One region of the Peribacillus sp. FSL M8-0224 genome, then DNA from elsewhere that is predicted to be linked to it. Evidence: riboswitches for the same ligand, from Rfam matches in the RefSeq annotation. Region 1 holds a riboswitch; the other holds the start of a gene.
The links. A riboswitch is a leader RNA that binds a small molecule or an ion and turns the genes downstream of it on or off. The one in region 1 is predicted to bind glycine.
Positions count from the first base shown of each region.

Region 2: it holds a riboswitch for glycine, as region 1 does, so the genes downstream of both, MKX49_RS00955 (amino acid permease) here and gcvT (glycine cleavage system aminomethyltransferase GcvT) in region 1, are expected to answer to the same signal.

Region 1 is NZ_JBBOOJ010000001.1:3,161,156-3,168,788, forward strand. Features, by position in the region: gene gcvPA (aminomethyl-transferring glycine dehydrogenase subunit GcvPA) at 1-1,024, opposite strand, end outside; gene gcvT (glycine cleavage system aminomethyltransferase GcvT) at 1,042-2,148, opposite strand; glycine riboswitch at 2,289-2,371, opposite strand; glycine riboswitch at 2,375-2,462, opposite strand; gene MKX49_RS15110 (DEAD/DEAH box helicase) at 2,839-4,527, shown strand; gene MKX49_RS15115 (YqhG family protein) at 4,505-5,302, shown strand; gene MKX49_RS15120 (YqzE family protein) at 5,347-5,532, opposite strand; gene comGG (competence type IV pilus minor pilin ComGG) at 5,625-6,011, opposite strand; gene comGF (competence type IV pilus minor pilin ComGF) at 6,004-6,483, opposite strand; gene MKX49_RS15135 (hypothetical protein) at 6,431-6,769, opposite strand; gene comGD (competence type IV pilus minor pilin ComGD) at 6,756-7,199, opposite strand; gene comGC (competence type IV pilus major pilin ComGC) at 7,207-7,518, opposite strand; gene comGB (competence type IV pilus assembly protein ComGB) at 7,595-7,633, opposite strand, start outside.
Region 2 is NZ_JBBOOJ010000001.1:200,694-208,326, forward strand. Features, by position in the region: gene argH (argininosuccinate lyase) at 1-998, shown strand, start outside; gene MKX49_RS00940 (hypothetical protein) at 1,321-1,527, shown strand; gene MKX49_RS00945 (sodium:solute symporter family protein) at 1,661-3,139, opposite strand; gene MKX49_RS00950 (DUF3311 domain-containing protein) at 3,136-3,336, opposite strand; gene MKX49_RS00955 (amino acid permease) at 3,610-4,953, opposite strand; glycine riboswitch at 5,149-5,227, opposite strand; gene MKX49_RS00960 (amino acid permease) at 5,721-7,109, shown strand; gene MKX49_RS00965 (hypothetical protein) at 7,134-7,352, opposite strand; gene MKX49_RS00970 (hypothetical protein) at 7,343-7,510, shown strand.

The sequences.
Region 1 (7,633 bases):
CAACAGAAGCTGCCAAGGCATTCAAAGCTTGATTGGAACATATGTTGGATGTGGCTTTGTCACGGCGAATGTGCTGTTCACGAGCTTGAAGCGTCAGTACAAACCCTCTTTTTCCATTCTCATCAACCGTCTGACCGACGAGTCTGCCCGGAACTTTCCGTACAAATTTATTAGTAACCGCAAAATATCCACAATGAGGTCCACCGAATGCCGCTGGAATGCCGAATGGCTGAGCATCCCCCGTTACGATATCTGCACCGAGTGCACCAGGGGATGTCAAAGCTCCCAAAGCAAGCGGATTACTGGAAACGATAAACATGGACTTGACGCCATGAATGATTTCTTCCATTTCTTTCAATGGCTCGATCCGGCCAAAAAAGTTCGGATATTGCACGATCACTCCTGCAATGTCATCATTTGCCAATTCCCTTAAAGCAGCTAAGTCCGTCACACCGTCTTTATGAGGAATTTCGATCACTTCCACGCGTTGCCCTTTCGCATATGTCTTCACAACTTCTCTTGATTCAGGATGAACGGTTCCTGAAATGAGAATCTTCTTCCGCCTTGTCTGTCCTGAAGCAAGCATCGCTGCTTCAGCCAGCGCCGTCCCGCCGTCATACATGGAGGAGTTAGCCACATCCATGCCCGTCAATTCACATATCATCGTTTGATATTCAAAGATTGCTTGAAGCTCGCCCTGTGAAATTTCAGGCTGATACGGTGTATAAGCCGTATAAAACTCAGAACGGGAAAGAACATGATCGACGATGACCGGGGCGTAATGGTCATAGACACCCGCACCAAGGAAGGAAGCATAATTTTTAAGGTCCGCATTCTTTGCAGCAAGCCTTGATAATTCTTTCATTAATGCAGGTTCCGATTTAGCAGGCTTGATATCGTATTCTCCTTGAAAACGAACGCTTTCAGGGATATCATTGAAAAGTTCTTCAGCAGTGGATACCCCTATCGCTTCCAGCATTTCTTGTTTATCTTGCTCTGTCATGGGTAAATAACGATGTTTCATCTAATGACCATTCCCCTCTATTTACGTGGTTTTTTATAAAAAGGTGTTTGTATTATAACGGCTTTCAAACGTTTGGAACGGATTTCCACTTCGACTTCCGCATCCAGAACCGAAAATTCCTTATCGATAAGTACCAATCCAACGTTTTTCTTCAATGTTGGCGATTGGGTACCAGTCGTGACCTCGCCAATGACTTCATCACCGCTGTAGACCTTATACCCATGACGTGGAATGCCACGGTCAATCATTTCAATTCCCACAAGCTTTCGGGGAGCCCCTTTCTCCTTTTGCTCAGCAAGAACGGCTTTCCCGAAAAAATCAACTTCCTTATCCACTTTTACTGCAAAACCAATCCCGGCTTCTATCGGGGTGATGTCCGCTGAAAGCTCCTGCCCATACAGCGGCAGTTTCGCTTCAAAACGCAGGGTATCACGAGCACCTAAACCAATCGGCTGAACCCCCTCTTCCTTACCGGCATCCATAATCGCCTTCCAAAGGGCAGGGCCATTTTCACTGTCGCTATATATCTCAAAACCATCTTCACCAGTGTATCCAGTACGGGATACCAGCGTGGAGATACCGTTAATCATGACATGATCCTTGAACCTGAAAAATCCAATTTCACTTAAGTCAGTACTTCCCGATAGTTTTTGTAATATCTTCTCTGCAGCCGGTCCTTGAAGTGCCAGCTGTGTATAGTCACTTGATACATTCGTAATTTGGGCATCTTCCGTTAAATTAGCTTGCAGCCAATTGAAATCTTTTTCTGTATTCGCTGCATTGACCACGAGCAGATAGTCGTCCTCAGCCCTTTTATACACGATAAGATCATCAACCGTGCCTCCGTTTTCATAACACATGGCGGTATATTGGGCACCGCCTTGTTGCAGCTTTGATATATCATTGGTCAGCATCTTCTGTAAAAAGGAAAGGCTCCCAGGCCCCTTAACATCGACTTCCCCCATATGGGAAACATCAAATAACCCCGCTTTTGTCCGTACGGCTTCATGTTCATCTTTTATACCCGAAAATTGGACAGGAAGTTCCCAGCCGCCAAAATCAATCGTTTTACCTCCATATTCACGATAAACCTCAAATAGTGGTGTTCTGTTTAAATTGGTCAAAACATGACCCCCTTCAGATTTTTTAAAAAATTAATTGGCTTCATTATCAAAAGCTTCTTGTCATTACGCATCAGATACATCCTGATTCATGATGTGAAAAAAGCACAAAAAAGGACAGAGAAAGCCCGTTTGAGCTTTTTCTCTGTCCTGAAACCTGAAAGTTTACCTATGTAATAGGTTTTCCCCTTTGGTGGCCGTCCATAACAGGCGGCGCTCTCCAGAGTTGCGTCCAATAAGAGTTCTTTTGCCTGAGAGATTCACTGCTAAGTTTGCTCCTTCGGCGCTACATCCGTAGTCTCTCCCCTTATCTTCACCCGCATATAAATGGTCTACCATTGAAAGGAAACGAATAAGCCCCAAGCATTGGTAAAACCTTTTAGCATAAATGGGATGCATTCTCTGCCAATTCTCCTAAAACTTCAGAAACCGTTTGACTGATCTCCTTCAGTAATCTTGGATAAATTAGGAGCCTATAGCCCATACTAAGAAAACGCGAACTGCAAAATTAATGTACAAACATTCTTTGTAGCGTTTGGAAATTGGAATTTTCTAAATATACTTATATCCTACCCTAAGAATCTTATCTCTGCAATATCTTTTGAAGAGAAATATTTTTCTTACTTCACATATGAAATGTTCGGGTTTTGACCTTATATTAAGGAAATTATGATTTAAGAGGGAGTTATTTCTATGAAAATCAATATATCCTTCAATTCTGAATGGAATGACGAGTTTCTGCAAAAGATGGAAAATGACGGTCCATGGGGAAATTGGGAGCTTTATAAGTTGGCGGTTCAAATGGAGGAAAACCTTATCATCCCTGATTTTGAAGGTTTACAGGCGCCCAAGCACCTTCCTCAGCTAACCCCGCTTCCCCATCAATTGGAAGCGGCGAAGCAAGTAGTGGAAAAGATGAATGGAAAAGCCATTTTGGCTGATGAGGTAGGGCTGGGAAAAACAATTGAAGCAGGCTTGATCCTAAAAGAGTATATGATTAGGGGCCTTGTAAAAAAAGTATTGATCCTTGTTCCGGCTTCCCTTGTCACACAATGGGCATTTGAATTGAATACCAAGTTCCATATTCCGGCAGTCGTTCAGAGAAAAAGTTATGTCTGGGACTCCTGTGATGTAGTCATTTCATCCATTGATACAGCGAAACGCGCTCCACATCGAGATATCATCTTTACTCAGGAATATGACTTCATCATTATTGATGAAGCTCATAAACTTAAAAATAATAAGACGAAGAACTATGAATTCGTCCAAAATCTGAAAAAGAAATTTTGCTTACTCCTGACAGCCACTCCGATTCAAAATAAAGTCGAGGAGATATTCCACCTCGTTTCGTTATTGAAACCGGGCCACTTGGGAAATGCCTCACTCTTTTCGGAAAAGTATAAAGGGAAAGGCCGGAACATAACTGAAGATGAACACCTAAAGGAACTGGTCAACACTGTCATGATTCGAAACCGGCGGGCCGATACTGGCATTGAATGGACAAAACGGCATGTGGAAACCATCACCATTGAATTTTCTCCAACGGAACAAGCATTGTATGATGCTGTTTCCAAATTCAAGCCAATTTCGGATGGATCAAAAGGAAGCGCCTTTTCGGCTCTCACTCTCCAAAGGGAAGCATGCAGCAGCAGAGAGGCTGTCTTTTATACATTAAAGAATATGAGAGATAAATACGATCAGCCTTCCCCTGATTTTTTGGCAAAGCTTGATGATTTATTTACTAAAGTGAATGAAACGGTCCAGAACTCAAAGGCTGAAAAAGCTTTGGAACTGATCAAGAAAATTGATGACAAAGTAATTATCTTTACGGAATATAGGGCGACTCAACTATATCTCCAATGGTACCTACAGCAGAATGGAATTTCTTCTGTTCCTTTCCGGGGCGGTTTTAAGCGCGGAAAGAAAGACTGGATGCGAGAATTATTCCAAAAGAATATTCAGGTATTAATCGCAACAGAAGCTGGCGGGGAAGGGATAAACCTTCAGTTTTGCCATCACTTGATTAATTTTGACCTGCCATGGAACCCAATGAGGCTTGAACAGAGAATTGGACGGATCCACCGCCTTGGTCAGGAAGAAGATGTGATGATTTATAACTTTGCCACGAAAAATACAGTTGAAGAACATATACTGAAGTTACTATACGAAAAAATAAATTTATTTGAAAAAGTAATCGGTGAATTGGATGATATTCTAACCAAACTGGATATTAACAACATTGAAGAATATTTAATTGATGTGGTCGGCGAGTCCAAAACAGAGGGCGAAATGAAAATCAAGATGGATAATTTTTCATCATTGATCCAATTCGCTCAATCAATGAAGGAAGGTGAGGTTCATGCAGCAACGGGAAATTCATGATTTTTTAATCACTTTCTTTAAAGCCAACGATTGTGAAATACTGGATAATGCACCAACCCACCTTACAGTGCAATTGACGATTGAAATGGATAAGGAATTAATGAACAGACCCTTTTATTGGCATTATCTAGAAAAAACAGGAGGTGTTCCGAACCCGGCACAGATCACTTTCATTACCGACCCAGAACAAGCTCCATCCGATTTAAAGGGAGAAATGATTCATTTTGGCTCCCCTCGCCTTCACCAGATTATTCAATCAACCAAAAAGCTGGCAGGGTATACTAGACTTTTTGAGAATACGCCTCCATCAAAAGGCAGAAATAATCCTTTGTTTCCTTGGCTGACCTTGAATGTGAAAATATCGTATCAATGCGACCGCAAAAAAGATACTTTCATGTCAATCGGATTGAATTTAATCTCGGGTGAAATAATGGAAGGGTTTCACCATCGGGTTTTACCGATTAACGTCACCCCGAAAATACCGGATTACTCCTTTACACTTTCACCTTTGATCATGCCCAAGAGTGGATTGGCAAGACTGGATACATACATCAGAACCAGTTTCGAGGATGATGACCATTCCTGGGCGGAGGAGGCAATGCTGCGCTGGCAGAATGACTTGAATTTATTGGAGCATTTTTACAAGGATATGGACGAAAAAAGTGAGAGCTATTATACCGAAAAAGAAGCACTAAAAGCACAGTATGAACCCAACATCAGAATATCCATCATCAACGGAGGATTATTTTACCTTTCAGATAGGGCGTTGGGATAAGTAAAGAACAAAAAAACAGATGTCCAAAGTTCAGGACATCTGTTTTACTTTTTGATCGTTTTCCTTACAAACATCGACAAAGCAAAAGGGACAATGCCAAACCAATGGGACATACCATGGTTTTTATCCTCTTTTCTGTGACGGCGTTTTTCTTTTCGTTCTTTTTTCGTCAGATTGAAATACTCGACAAGCTGCTGCGTCAGATATTTAATATAAGCGTTTGTAGACATATAAAATCATCACCCTACGCAAAGTATGTCCGGTTTACGCTTTTTTTATTCCTTCCCTTGCTCCCTGAACACGTGAACCTGTCGTTTTGGTATTACATAGCTTGCTTCTCCAACCATTCTTTCACTTCCCCCGCTTCTTTATCGTATTGAATGATGACCCTTCCCTCTCGGTCATTTTTAGTTTTGGAAGAAAACTCGATATAGACGTAAGGACCTTCTTGCTTCATTAAGGAATATCGCACCACACCCTTGGGATATGATTTTTCCCCCTGGATGATTTTCGGGATTTCTTCGCCCCACTCTGCCGTCACATCCTTGATGGCTAGATGGACAAGATGGTCGGCCACAAGCGACTCTTCCACTTCTTTATAAAACTTTTTATCAATGATAAACTGGTCGATCATTAGTATCGTGAACATGATGAAAACACTCGCCACAATCATGACCATCGGGAAAACGACTCCTTTTTGATTATTCATCGACTTTCGTATCATTCCTAAAGAAGGGATGAAATCTTCGACTGAAAGTAGTCCCTGCTTTATCCGTTATATTTATAACAATGACACTTCCATCCTTATCGACCCGGAATTCCGAAATGTTCTGCAAGATGACCTCATGCCCCATACCATCCACTCGTCTTCGTACCTTATCTTCATATTGTTCCAGCGATGATAATTGTTCACCTGAAAGCAAATATAATTTATTTCCCATTACATCTTGAGCTTTGGAACTCCGGACCTCCTGCTTCATTTGCATGGTAAAGACCTCCCACTCTTTAGGATGCAATTTATCAACGGACCTCATCTGGGTGTGAATGATTGAGAAGAGCTGCAGAACAAAAAGCGACGTCGTCATTAAAATCAATAAAGAAAAAAGCAATTCGATCATCGTAAAGCCATCATTTTTTTGCAGCATCACAAATGGATTCCCAATTACCCGTTTCATCTTCATAGCGTACACACCCTTCAATCATTCCCGGGAAATCCCCATGGTCCTTCCAAACCAATTCAAAGCTTCTTTTTTTGTAAATGATCTCCTGACCAACTGCCTGAATCTCCCCATCCATGAACGCCGTCAACCTTTCATATAATAAATGGTGGGCTTCTGTCCTTACGGAAATATCTTTCCGATGCGTCAATACCTCTTCAAGCATTGGTAAAATGGCAAGGACCAGTAATATACAAACGGAAAATGCAGCCATCAGTTCAAGGTAGACGTACCCTTTACAATTTCTCAATCCGGAACCTCCCTTTACCGATATTGAGCACTAGCTTGTACTTTCCCTTTGACGTGTCAATCATAATCGTTCCGGCTTTGGAAGCATTTCCATATTGATTAAAATGGAAGCTGTACCCCAAAGTGCCGCTTAAAAACTGTATATCCTCTGGTATGCTTCTCTCTAAAACGATCCCCTCCTTATAAGACGAAACGGTATAAACCTTTTTGGTATTATCAATGTGGAGGTAAATCAAGCTCTCATGACTGATGGCATACTGTTGAGCATAGAAAAGATCTTCATGGAATTGAGAAAGAAATAGCCTATTTTCCATTCCTTTAGTGAAGCTGGGATATAAATTAGGACCGATGGAAATAAGGAGTACAAAAACAGCGAGGACAATAAGGGTTTCAGATAGTGTGTACCCACCATCGGAATGCCGTATATTCACTTCTCTCCTACTCAACGACCGTTATCTTTCCTTTACTATCCAAACTAATTTCATCTCCATTTGGGCAGGAAGTCTGTTTGAGATAGCCTTGACTTTCCAATTCATCGATACTTCCGGGCAGTTTAGCATTATCGATTTCATAAGCCTGCACCTGTGCTTGGGCCATCTTCACGAAAGCTTCACATCCTTTAGACTGGATTGTGGATTGGTTTTTCGTGATATTGGGGATTGTTATAATCAAAAGGATGGATATCACCAGTAAAACAATAAGCATTTCAATTAGTGTAAAACCACGTTCATTCATCACTTTCTTCAACATATCATCATGCTCCTGAAGCATCTGAATACCAGATGACTTTCGGGCATTTTCACCTCCGGAATACAAAAATGAAATCCTATAAACCTTCGAGCAGTGAGAACATCGGCAGCAAAAC
Region 2 (7,633 bases), 3.0 Mb from region 1:
CCCAACCGGCTCAGCCGACTACAATAGGACATTACTTTTTAGCCATTTATGATGTGCTTCAAAGGGATATTGGCCGGTTATGGGCAGCCTATGAAACGGTTAACCAATCCCCTTTGGGTGCAGCCGCGTTAACGACCACCGGCTTTCCGATCAGTCGGAACCGTACGGCTGAACTGCTTGGGTTTGATTCGGTGATTGAAAATTCCTATGACTCGATAGGCGGGGCAGATTATTTATTGGAAACCGCAACTGCCATCATGACGTGCATGGTCAATACCGGAAGGTGGATCCAAGATTTCCTGCAGCATGTGACAAGGGAGTTTGGTACATTTCACGTGGCGGACCCTTATGTTCAAGTGAGCAGCATCATGCCGCAAAAAAGGAATCCTGTCTCCATTGAACATTCCCGTTCGATTGCAAGCAGTGCGTATGGTGATGCACTTGCTGCAATGAATATGATTCACAATACACCATTTGGTGATATCGTCGATACGGAAGATGATTTACAGCCGCATTTATATCGGGCTTTTTCGAATGCAGGCCGTGTCATGAAACTAATGTATGCCGTCATATCGACTTTGAAAGTAAATGAAGAACATACAAAGAAACTGGCCGCAAAATCCAGTATAACGGTTACTGAATTAGCGGATACCCTATCAAGAGATTACGACATATCCTTTAGAAAAGCCCATTCGATAGCCAGTCATATTGCAAAAAAGTCGATTAGTGAAGGGAAAGAGCTATATGATTGGGACACACAAGAAATCAACAAGATCATAAATGAATTCGTTTCAGTGAACATAGCAGAAGATGAATGGAAAAAAATAATCTCTCCCGAATATTTTGTGGAAATCAGAAGCATTCAAGGCGGGCCCTCCCCGAAAGAGGTTACGAGAATGATTGTAAATAGAAAACAAAAACTGGAACAAGAGTTGCAGGAATATAAGAAAGTGGTCAAAGAATTGAATGATGGCAGGAAGGCTTTAGTGGATTACTGAAATGAACTTTAACGGGCATGAAAGTCACGAGTATTTGCTTCAAACTCACGAGTAAAAGCATGAAATTCACGAGTATTTGCTCCTAACTCACGAATAAAAGCATGAACCTTCTGAAGAGAGTTTTTTTGTTGGCTCGGAAGCAATACGATCCATTTTACTGAGAAAGCTTCATATTTTATGATATATAGTCATTCTTTATCAGGGTGGCTATTTATTTTGGATTTTTAATGCAACTGAGTCATCCCCAGAGACAATGAATGTAGATTTATTCCTAAAAACAATTCTATTATTTGGAAAACATATAATATGAGGAGGAATGTTAATGTCAAATAGATATCAGTTCGGTGTTATCCTGATTTTAATAGCTTTCGTAATATCGATTACTTTTTGTTTGAATCCGGAAGTCTTATTAAGAGGTGGATATGATTTAGCTATTGATGGTCTGGTAGTATCCAGAACCTTGATGATTATTTTTTCGTTGTATTTATTAGTTAAAATAGGGGATTTGTTTATAAACAGAAAAGATTAATAGTCTAAAATGAGGTTTCCTATAAACAATATTGAGAAAAAGACACTATACTTGGCTGTCGATAATAAGTAAGGCTCAGTCTTTTGACTGAGCCTCCAATGTTTATTTATCCATAACCAGTTTCAAATTTGCTTCATATATCGTTAATGGATTTAGGTTCCAACTGAACCGCGTGCTTTCTGAAAGCAATACTCACCGTGATCATCACAATGAAATTGACTGCCAATGCAATGATTCCCACATTCAAATCTTTTGCTGCTTGCGGCAAGGATGGAAACAAGGTCCCTATTGTCGATTGGCTGAGTGTAATGCAGATTACGATGGCCAATCCGGTAATGATGCCGGCGATTGCGCCAAATTTATTGATCGGATTATTCCTTTTCAGACTAAAGAGAAGGGATGGAAAGAGCTGTGTGATGAGACTGTATCCCATAAGAATTAATGCCGACATCGTTTCGCCGCCGTTTAAGGTGAAGTAGACGGCTATAAGGGCAATGATTGGCACAAGGAACTTTGCCAATCGTACAATGTGGCGATCGGATACGGCAGGTGCAAATTCCTTATAAACGTTTTTCGCGAGCAGTGTAGCGACGCTCATCAAAAGCATGGATCCCGGCACCAATGCGGTCAACAATCCAGCGCCGCCGATTATGCCTATAAACCATGGATCAAAGGTCTCGATCGAAAGGCGCAGCAATGAGAGGTCTGCATCTGCCCCAACGAGTCCGGGCACTTTCAATATAGCTGTAAACCCAACGAAAAAGACGAATAACAGCATGAGTGTATATAAAGGGCTGATGATGGCGTTCTTTCGAAATACCTTGCCGCTGCGTGCTGAATAAACAGCGCTGAAAACCTGTGGCCACATATAGAAACCGAATACGAGCAATATTACCGTGGAGATGAACCATGATACGCTAAGTCCCTGATCTGGGAACTTAAGAAAACCAGGCTTGGCCGCATCAATCGCTTCAAACATCGGCTGAAATCCGCCAAAGTAATGAATCGGCAGATAAATCCCCAAAAATCCTATTATGGCGACCATCATGATATCTTTAATGACCGCTGTCCAAACTGAACCGTGTATACCGGAGATCATCACATAAATGGTAAGGCTGATCGCCCCCATCCAAACTGCCTCAGACATAGAGATGGCACCATAAGATGCTTCTGAAACAATGATCCCCAATCCTTTCAGCTGCACGACGATCACTGGAATCATCGACACCACACCGACAAGCGCAGCCAAAATTCCTAAACCGGGACTCTTATATTTGCTTACAAAGAAATCGGATTGAGACATCAGTTTATTTTCCTTGGCATATCTCCATATTTCCGGCAGGAGCCAATAGGATAATACGTAAGACAAAGTAATGTAAATTAGAACATATAGTGCGGGTGCGCCCTTGCCATAAGCCCAGCCGCTGCCGCCCAGGAAGGAGAAGGTCGTATAGATTTCCCCGGCCATCAGCAGAAAGACGAATATCGCACCAAAACCGCGTCCGCCAACCGTCCATTGTTCCAAGTCCATATCTTTTCCTTTTGAAGAGCGTATGCCTAAAAATATCGATAGAAGTAAAAATGCTAAAATGATTAAGAGAGCAATATTCATTCCTGGTCACCTTCCCGATTCCTGGGATCCAGCTTATACATGATGCCCAGTATGGCAGAGGTAAGGACCACCCACATAGCCATCCAGAACATATTGAAAGGCATCCCTAATACATATGGTTCTATTTTATTAACAAAAGGCAGAAATCCTAGTATGCCTATAAAAGGAACTAGAGTAAGAATATATATAATCTTCATTAAACAACCCCCTCCGTTTTAAATAAAGTGAAACGCCCACCAATGGGGGTTTATTCTTCAATGCCACTGATGGATATGTGAACCGAACCGGATGAAAAATTCATACATGACGGAAAAGGTCCGATAATATATATTAGCTTACACTATTTTGATATAAAATTTAATGCAGTTGCCTGATATATTTGAGCAACTGTGCGCAGACAGCCGAACAATGATATGTTCATAAAACAGATAAAGCCTTGAATTCATATTGAGTTCAAGGCTTTATTTCCTTTAGCTATATTTTTTCCTAGAGTTATATAGTATTACCAAAAGTATGAACCAGATTGGGGTCAAGAGCAGTGATAGTCGTGTAGCTTCAGCGAATAGCATAACAATAAGGATGAACAGGAATAATCCTAATATGGCGTAATTGACAAAGGGTGTAAAAGGAGCCTTGAAAGTCGATTTTGCTCTTAGGTCAGGCCTTGTTTTCGAATATTTGATATGGGAAATCAAGATAATGCTCCATACCCATATGAAACAGATGGCACTGATGGTCGTCACGACGGTAAATGCCTGTTCAGGTATCAGTTTGCTTAATAATGCCCCTATTGATACAACGATTGTGGATGTTAATAAGGCATTGCTCGGAACAGCCTGTTTATTTAATTTTTCCAGTTTAGCAGGGGCTTCGCCATTCCTGCTTAACGTATAAAGTATTCGGCTCGTTGAAAATAAACCGCTGTTGCATGCAGAAGCAGCGGATGTCAAAACGACGAAGTTGATGATCCCTGCAGCGACAGGAATGCCGATTAACGCAAAGACCTCTACAAATGGGCTGCTTGTGGCATCCAGTTGTGTCCATGGGTTGACGCAGAGAATGACGAATAGTGCCCCAACATAGAAAAGTAAAATCCGGACAGGGATTTTATTGATTGCAGATGGAATGTTCTTTCTCGGGTTTGCCGTTTCTGCTGCAGAAACCCCGACCAATTCGACACCGACAAATGAGAAGACGACCAGCTGTAAAGATAATAGGAATCCAGAAATGCCATTAGGGAACATGCCCCCATGATTCCATAGGTTCGTTAGGGAAACCGTTCCGCTATTGGTATTGAAGCCGATGATCAGAAGGAAGATTCCTACGATGATCAAGGCGATTATCGTGATTACTTTAATGATGGCAAACCAGAATTCCAATTCGCCAAAGATCTTAACGGTCAATAGGTTCAATCCTAACAGAATGACCAGGCATAGCAGAGCCGGAATCCATTGAGGGACATCAAACCAATATTGCATATAAACACCGACAGCTATGATATCGGCCATTGCGGTCATGATCCAACAAAACCAATATGTCCAACCTGTCACGAAGCCGGCCCATGGACCGACATATTCAGTTGCGAATTCAGTGAATGATACATACCCTGCATTGGATAAGAGCAATTCCCCCAGGGCCCTCATCACAAAAAACAAGGCAATCCCTATTATCAGATAAGAGAATAATATGGAAGGCCCCGCCAATTGTATGGCTTTTCCGGAACCTAAAAATAAACCGGTGCCAATGGTTCCTCCTATTGCAATCAGTTGTACATGTCGATTTTTTAAATCTCTTTTTAATTCTTGTTTAGCCAATTCGTACGCCCCCGTTTTTATAGTCTTGGTAGTGAAGTGAATGAGTTTACCTGCATGGTCTTGGAGAGAGGGACGTGATTGTCGTCCAGCTTGCCTTTCCCATTTGTTGTTTTAGTCCAATCACAAAATGGACAATAAAAAAAGAGATTGGATAATACCAATCTCTTAAAGGGTTCAGAATAACAATATATCATTCGTTACTCTTCTGTCCTTTTGCCTGAGATTGTGAATCCTTCGGCGCTGCATCTTGTACAGTCTCTCCAGAAGCTGCTCCTGCTATAGTGTCATCCATAGCATTCATCGCTTGCTTTTATGCGGTTGTGAAGAAAGTCAGTCAGTATAATTTTCCACTGCTTGATCATTCATTATGCTTATAAAATAATATTGGAATTCTATCATCTATTTTTCGGTAGGTCAACAATTTTTTTGAAAGGAAACAGGCATTATCTGTAGTTTAATAGTGGTCTTAATTTTTATAAAGGTACTTGAAAAATTTATTTTTTTGGATGATCACTATTATGAAATATTGATCATCATTTTTTAAAAATGATATTTTTCGATTAGGAAAATTGCCAAGATATATTTGGCAACTGTTTATTTCAAAAATACAATTGTATTTTTACAGAATATTTACTATTATAAGATAAGAAAACATAAATGAAGTGTTATTGATATTTTTTCGATAGAGCATTTCTAACCGCAATAATTAATAAGTTCGTGGTAAGGATAGAAAAGCATTACCGATATTGCATCTGGGGGAGTTAAACATGTCGAACAAGGAATTAAAGAGAGGGCTAGAATCACGTCACATTCAAATGATAGCTTTGGGCGGAACCATCGGTGTCGGGTTATTCATGGGATCGGCGAGCACGATCAAATGGACAGGGCCCTCTGTAATGCTTGCTTATGCCATCGCAGGTATTTTTATATTTTTCATCATGCGTTCCATGGGTGAGATGCTTTATTTAGAACCGACTACAGGTTCTTTTGCAACCTTTGCGAGCAGCTATATACATCCTTTGGCAGGTTATATGACTGCTTGGAGCAATTGGTTTCAATGGGTAATCGTCGGAATGTCCGAAATCATTGCGGTTGGCTTGTATATGCAATATTGGTTCCCGGAGTTACCGGCCTGGATACCAGGTGTGGTCGCCATGTTCATCTTGGGAGCGGCCAACCTCATTTCCGTTAAATCCTTCGGGGAATTTGAATTCTGGTTTGCACTTATAAAAATCATAACGATTATATTGATGATCGTTGCCGGCCTAGGCCTTATCTTCTTTGGAATAGGGAATGGCGGGGATGCGATTGGATTATCGAATCTTTGGGAAAATGGCGGCTTCTTTACGGGAGGCTGGACAGGATTCTTCTTTGCGCTTTCGCTTGTCGTGGCTTCCTATCAAGGCGTTGAGCTTATCGGCATCACAGCCGGAGAAGCGAAAGACCCAACGAAGACCGTAACAAAAGCGATCCAATCAATCATATGGCGCATATTAATTTTCTATATTGGTGCCATATTCGTCATCGTGACAGTCTTCCCTTGGGATCAACTGGATGACTTAGGCAGCCCATTCGTTTCAACCTTTGCTAAAATAGGTATCACAGCAGCAGCAGGCATCATCAATTTTGTCGTAATCACTGCGGCAATGTCTGGATGCAACAGTGGTATTTTCAGTGCAGGGCGTATGCTTTACACACTGGCATTGAATGGCCAAGCTCCGAAAATCTTTGCTAAAGTATCTAAAAATGGAGTGCCGGCATATTGTACGATCGCTGTACTTTTAGGATTGGGCATCGGAGTTATCCTGAACTATCTTGCACCGCCGCAAGTATTCCTTTATGTGTACAGTGCGAGTGTTTTACCTGGGATGATTCCATGGTTTGTCTTACTGATCAGTGAGCTTAAATTCAGAAAGGTAAATGCCGCTGAAATGGAGAAACATCCGTTCAAAATGCCGTTGGCCCCTTACAGTAACTATGCGACAATAGCCTTTTTACTGATGGTGCTGGTAGGTATGTGGATCAATCCTAGTACAAGGATTTCCTTGGTTGTCGGGATCGTTTTCCTAGCCTTGGTAATAGCAAGTTATTACATGCTGAAAATGGATAAACGAACACCATTGGACGTTAAATCCGATGATGAGATTTCAGGATAAGAAATTCTATTAAAAAGCCCTTCTCTAATTCGAGAAGGGCCTTTTTTGTCCTTGTAGATCAATTGTGGAATTCACGAGTAAAACAGCGAAACTCACGAGTAAAGTCGTTGGATTCACGAGTAAAACAGCGAAACTCACGAGTAAAGTCGTTGGATTCACGAGTAAAACAGCGAAACTCACGAGTAAAGTCGTTGAATTCACGAGTAAAACAGCGAAATTCGCGAGTAAAGTCGTTGAATTCACGAGTAAAACAGCAAAACTCACGAGAAGAAGTTGAATTCACGAGTAAAACAGCGAAACTCACGAGTAAAGTCGTTGAATTCACGAGTAAAACAGCGAAATTCGCGAGTAAAGTCGTTGAATTCACGAGTAAAACAGCAAAACTCACGAGAAGACGTTGAATTCACGAGTAAAACAGCGAAACTCACGGGTAAAGTCGTTGAATTCACGAGTAAAACAGCGAAACTCACGAGTGTAGCTAATTTGCCCCCGTAACAAGGGGGCCAGCAGGGGGAATGAATCAA